2 linked regions of the Butyricimonas faecihominis genome follow. The protein of the gene in region 1 interacts with the protein of each later gene in a pairwise test. Links are inferred from orthologs where the notes say so. Each region holds a gene or a part of one and is shown on either strand. Other genes may lie near its edges.

Region 1 (3,264 bases):
TCAAGAAGTGCAGCCCCCGCTTGTCGTTAATGAAGATTCAGGCTTCGGTACCGGTCAGTTGCCCGATAAAGACGGACAGATGTATTACGTGAACGAGGACAAACTATATCTTATCCCCACGGCAGAAGTGCCTGTAACCAACCTTTACCGGGATATGATCGTGGATGCAGACCAGTTACCGATCAAAAACACGGCTTACTCCGCTTGTTTCCGCCGGGAAGCCGGATCATACGGAAAAGACGTGCGCGGATTGAACCGCCTGCACCAGTTCGATAAAGTAGAGATCGTGCAGATCACCCGTCCGGAAATGTCTTACGAGGCTCTCGACGGCATGGTAAAACACGTGGAAGGACTGTTAATCAAGTTAGGATTACCTTACCGTATCGTACGTCTATGCGGTGGTGATTTGAGTTTCACCTCTGCCCTAACCTTCGATTTTGAAGTGTATTCAAAAGCACAGAATCGTTGGCTGGAAGTCAGCTCTGTTTCCAATTTTGAAGAGTATCAAGCAAACCGTCTGAAACTACGTTTCCGGGATAAAGGAGACAAGAAAACGACCATGGTACACACGCTGAACGGTAGCGCCCTAGCATTACCGAGAATCGTGGCCTCCTTGCTGGAGAACAACCAGACTCCGGAAGGTATCCGGGTTCCAGATGTACTCCGTGGGTTTATGGGTACCGACTATATAAGATAAAAACTGAAAACTAAAAGATAAAAGTTAATCCTTCACGGATATTTTATCTTTTAGTTTTTAACTTTATCTTTTATCTTTTAGTTTTTATCTTTTAGCTTAATATGCGCTTTATATACAACACGACATTCAGTATTGACGAAAACATTGCAGAGGAATTCATTCAGGTTATCCGGGGTGGTTACATCGCTTATCTCAAGGGCAAAAACCTTTGTAATGACATACTATTTACCCGTGTCATGATTCGTGAAGGAGAAGGCCTGTCCCTATCCCTACAACTCATATTCCCTTCTGCCGAAGAATACAGCATCTTTATAGAAAACTACAAAGACAGATTATTACATATGCTGGTAGATGTGTTCGGTGAGGATCTTTTATATTTCAGTACCACTCTCGAAGAGATTGAATAAATCGAAATTCTGACAGATTTTCGCTATATTTGTAATCTAAAACTGATAGATGGAAAAACTAATCATGGGGATAGACCCCGGTACAAACTTCATGGGATATGCAATTCTTAGGACAACCGGAAAGAATTGCAAACCGGAACTTGTCGTGTCGGGAGTCGTTGACATGAAAAAAATGACCGATCCGTATCTCAAACTGCAAAGAGTATTTCAACGCACACTGCAAGTCATTGATTCTTACCATCCGGACGAATTGGCCATCGAATCACAATTCTACGGTAAGAACATCCAGTCTATGCTGAAACTCGGACGGGCACAAGGTGTAGCCATCGCAGCCGCTCTACAACGGAATATTCCCATTTTCGAATATGCCCCGAAGAAAATTAAAATGAGCATCACGGGAACAGGAGAGGCCTCCAAAGAGCAGATTGCCCTTTTGCTAGGCAAATTCATGACTATACCGACCACCATTTCCACCTTGGATGAAACAGATGCCATCGCCATCGCCTATTGCCACCACCTACAAGGCAACTTACCCACCACGGGAAACTCCAAATGCAAGGACTGGGGAGACTTCATCAAACAGAATCCAGACAAGGTTCTGTAAAACAATAAATTGTTTCACAAAGTTACAAGTTAACAGGTTACAGGTTCGCCATAACTTGTAACTTGCAAACTTGTAACTTGTAACAAATCGGGCCATAGCTCTCGCTACGGCCCGATTTAAAATGCAAAGTCAAACAATTTTAATCAACAATATCCAAATAAATACTTTCTTGAGCGTAAGGATAAAATTCTTTATCAGTACTTGCCCTCTCTTTCAATTGCGGGTCAAGTTGTATAGCTTTCTGTAAAGCAACAGCCATTGCCTGTACATCTTTTACTCTTGCAGCAGCCACGGCCATCATGTAATACTCGTACCCTTCTGTCAGGTTCAACTTCTTCAAAGTCTCCAAGGCAGCACGATTATCATTAGCCATCAACTGAGCGTAAGCCAGATTCACATTCGGCATCGCTTTCAAATAAGGAATAGCCTTATTATACTCTTTATCTTTCAATAACAACATCCCCAAGTTATACTTCGCCTCATTCTTTATAGAAGCTTTCGTATACATATCTTTAGCCTGAGTATTATTCCCTTCATTTTGATAAACAATCCCAAGATTATTCAGCACTTCCGGTTTTTGATTAATTACAGCTGCCGATTCCAGTAACTTTTTAGCTTTTCTGTAATCCTTGTTACGGATAGCGATGACAGCCAAATCATTCAACAAATTTACATCCGTACGAGCTGACAAAACTGAAGTCTCTTGTAATTGAGGTACGTAATAAGTTGTCACCTGATCCTCCACCTGCATCACTTCGGGCACGGCATAGAAAACGTAGAAATCGGCCCGCCGCAATGTCGGAAGAATCACATCTTTCAATTCCGGTACAGTCTTAATATATGATTCCAAAACAGCCTCCCGTTTCTGTAAATTCGGGGCATTCTGCAAATCCTTCACGATTTGTGCCTTATTCTTTAAGTTGGAATCATTCAACAACATATACAGACCTTCCCAATTCTCGCTCACCGTGTTGGAAACGATAAATTTAGTATCTTTTGCCATCGGCGTGTTAGCCAATCCCAAATCTTTCATGAAATAAGCCTTGGCCGTATTGAAACGATTCGTGGTCAAATTCTTGTTTAATCTTTCCGGTCCTTCCGGAGAGCTGGAAACGTACATTAACATATTGGTAATCTTGGCATTCTTGTCTGCCAGAATTTTCTTCATCTCTTGGGCTGCCTGTGCCATGACAGACGATTTTTTCTGCGCATCTGTAATCACGGATTTAGATAACGGGAATAACACGTACCCACTAATGATTCCCACACCTGTTGCCGGAACATCTTTCACAAAAGTTTCAGTAAACAAAGGAATTGCATCCGGATTGTTCGGTAGAGAATACATGTATGTTTTCCATTCCTTCACCCCATTCGTGTTTAATATAGCCGGAGTAAACGCAACAGTTTTATTTCCCATGATCGCCTCTATATCAGCGATTAGTACCCCTTTTTGCATGCCGTCACGATAAGGGAATGATAAATTATAAGTTCCCAGCGTGTTTCCTTTATATTCCACCACCGGATAATTAGTTCCTTTCACCTTCTCACCTTGGAAA
Region 2 (3,081 bases), 3.3 Mb from region 1 along the record:
AAACGAATAAAACCGTATCTTTGTATGTTTTAAATTCGTAAATTTCAGACAATGGAGACAGTAGTAAGTGGAATTAGGCCTACGGGTAATTTGCACCTGGGAAATTATTTTGGTGCGGTGAAGAATTTTCTAAAAATGCAGGACGAGTATAAATGTTTCTTTTTTATTGCCGATTGGCACTCGTTAACGACGCATCCGCACCCGGGTAACGTGGTGGAGAACGTGCGGAAGATTCTGGCGGAGTACCTCGCTTGTGGTTTGAATCCAGAGAAGGCGACAATTTACGTGCAAAGTGATATAAAGGAGATTGCCGAGTTGTATTTGTATTTAAACATGAATGCTTATCTTGGCGAGTTGGAGCGTACGACTACTTTTAAGGAAAAGGCTCGTAAACAGCCGGATAACGTGAATGCAGGTTTGTTGACCTATCCCACGTTGATGGCCGCAGATATTATTATACACAGGGCTCATAAAGTGCCTGTCGGAAAAGATCAGGAGCAAAACATGGAGATGGCCCGGAAATTTGCCCGGAGATTTAATACCATATACGGGAGTGAGTTGTTCCCGGAACCGGCATCTTTCTCCTACACGGGAGAAGGAATCAAGATTCCGGGGTTGGATGGTTCCGGGAAGATGGGAAAATCAGAGGGAAATGCTATTTATCTGGTTGACGATGCTGCAACAATACGTAAAAAGGTGATGAAAGCCGTAACCGATAGCGGGCCAACCGAGCCGAACAGCGTGAAACCGGAGGTGATCCAGAATTTATTTACCTTGATGGATGTCGTTTCTTCGAAAGACACGTATGATTATTTCAACGAGAAGTATAATAATTGTGAAATTCGTTACGGAGATTTGAAAAAACAGTTGGCGGAAGATATTATTAATTTCTGCTCTCCGATTCGGGAGCGAATCATGGAGTACGCTGCTAACCCGGATAATCTGGATAAGGTTGCTGCGGCCGGGGCCGAGAAAGCAAGGGCTAGTGCGGTAGCCACGATGAAAGAAGTGCGTAAACTTATCGGTTTCCGCTAGTAGTATAAACATAGAATTGAAAATTGAAATGCCTTGTCATTTTCAATTTTCAATTTTCAATTTTCAATTTTTATGTACGAATATATAAAAGGTGAATTAGTGGAGGCAACTCCGGCAAATGCTGTTGTCGATTGTGGCGGGGTCGGGTATTATATTCATATTTCGGTTAATACTTATTCTAAGATCGCTTCCCAGAATCAGGTTATGCTTTATATTCACCAGATCGTGCGGGAAGATGCTCATTTGTTGTATGGTTTTTTTTCTAAGGAGGAGAGAAGTTTGTTTCGGGCATTGATTTCTGTTTCCGGGATTGGCGCTAACACTGCGAATGTCATGTTGAGTTCAATGTCGGTGGAGGAGATAACTGGAGCGATACTTACAGAGAATGTAAATGCTATAAAGAGCGTGAAGGGAATTGGAGTGAAGACTGCTCAGCGTGTTATTATAGAATTGAAGGATAAAGTAGGTAAAGAGGGTGTTCCTGTAGAGGGGTTGAGTCTTTCTACGAGTGCGGTTCGGGAAGAGGCACAAGCAGCTTTGGTGATGTTGGGCTTTGCTCGAGCCCAGGTGACGAAGACTTTGGACAAGATTTTGGCTTCGGAAAAGGTCGAAACAGTTGAGAATCTTATCAAGTTGGCTTTAAAGCATTTGTAATTTCACTATCTCCTGTCGGTGTTTTCCTCGGCGCTAGTTCGTCGTTGGGCTATACCATGAACATAGCATATACATAGCATATACATGGCATGAACACTGGCGTGTGTGGTTGTCGAGTTCTTGGAGAGCAGTTGTCGAGTTCTCGTGGTAGCCCATTCCCCTTTTAACCCCGTGCAAGGGGTGATGACAGGGTGTGAACGGGTAGAAGACAGGAGTTAAAGGCGTGTCACTCTCGAATCAAAGACGTTTCAAAGACGTTCACGGGTGTCCATGAAAGGTGCTTGCCGGGCGAGAACGTGGTCCCTTTTCCCGGTCTTGCCGCCTTCCCCTCCCTTTTCCCGGTGGTCTTTCCCGTTTTCCCGGTAAAATTTTTTCTTCCTAACGTTTTGCCAGTCACGGTATTGGTCGGGGGCTTGAAAAAAAGATGAAAAATAATGGTGAAAAAATTTGGAAAAGGGGGAATCATTACCTTATCTTTGCACCCGCTTTCGAGAGAGAGGGCACGAGGGAAAGAGGTTAAACGAGGGGCGAGAAAAAAAGTTTGAAAAAAAAGCTTGAAAAGTTTGGAGAATGAAAAACAAGCCTTACCTTTGCAGCCGCTTTCAAGAGGAGGGCATGAGGGGATGACGGGAGCGACAAGATGAAAAGAAGAGTTCTTTAAGATATTGAAATGAACAAAACGTAGCGAGCGTGAATCGAGATCGACGAGAGTCGAGATTCATGAAACACATGACCCGGCCAGAATAAAATTTCTGTAAATAACTTTTACCATGAAGAGTTTGATCCTGGCTCAGGATGAACGCTAGCGACAGGCTTAACACATGCAAGTCGAGGGGCAGCGGGGAGTAGCAATACTTCGCCGGCGACCGGCGCACGGGTGAGTAACACGTGTGCAACCAACCCCGTACCGGGAGATAACCCGCGGAAACGTGGACTAACATCCCATAATACTGGAGGATCGCATGATCTTTCATTTAAAATTCCGGTGGTACGGGACGGGCACGCGCGACATTAGGTAGTTGGCGGGGTAACGGCCCACCAAGCCGACGATGTCTAGGGGTTCTGAGAGGAAGGTCCCCCACACTGGAACTGAGACACGGTCCAGACTCCTACGGGAGGCAGCAGTGAGGAATATTGGTCAATGGGCGAGAGCCTGAACCAGCCAAGTCGCGTGAGGGATGAATGGTCCATGGCCTGTAAACCTCTTTTGTCAAGGAAGAATAAATTGCACGTGTGCGATCTTGCCAGTACTTGACGAATAAGCATCGGCTAACTCCGTGCCAGCAGCCGCGGTAATACGGGGGATGCGAGCGTTATCCGGATTTATTGGGTTTAAAGGGCGCGTAGGCGGGACGCCAAGTCAGCGGTAAAAGACTGCAGCTAAACTGTAGC

Evidence for each region.
Region 2: the proteins of ruvC (region 1) and ruvA interact in binary tests that used the Escherichia coli proteins (3 or more experiments, as listed by UniProt). The link is inferred for Butyricimonas faecihominis from one-to-one orthologs.

The regions. Positions count from the first base shown.
Region 1 is NZ_AP028155.1:1,251,573-1,254,836, forward strand. The notes cover bases 1-2,930. They hold ruvC (crossover junction endodeoxyribonuclease RuvC), read left to right. Parts: upstream 1-1,153; coding sequence 1,154-1,708; downstream 1,709-2,930. Other genes in these bases: serS (serine--tRNA ligase), read left to right, coding at 1-697; R8806_RS05290 (DUF4286 family protein), read left to right, coding at 799-1,104; R8806_RS05300 (tetratricopeptide repeat protein), read right to left, coding at 1,848-2,930. In the rest of the region: more of R8806_RS05300, read right to left, coding at 2,931-3,264.
Region 2 is NZ_AP028155.1:4,552,843-4,555,923, forward strand. The notes cover bases 152-2,898. They hold ruvA (Holliday junction branch migration protein RuvA), read left to right. Parts: upstream 152-1,107; coding sequence 1,108-1,689; downstream 1,690-2,898. Other genes in these bases: trpS (tryptophan--tRNA ligase), read left to right, coding at 152-1,035. Also shown: more of trpS, read left to right, coding at 52-151. UniProt on the Escherichia coli protein: The RuvA-RuvB-RuvC complex processes Holliday junction (HJ) DNA during genetic recombination and DNA repair.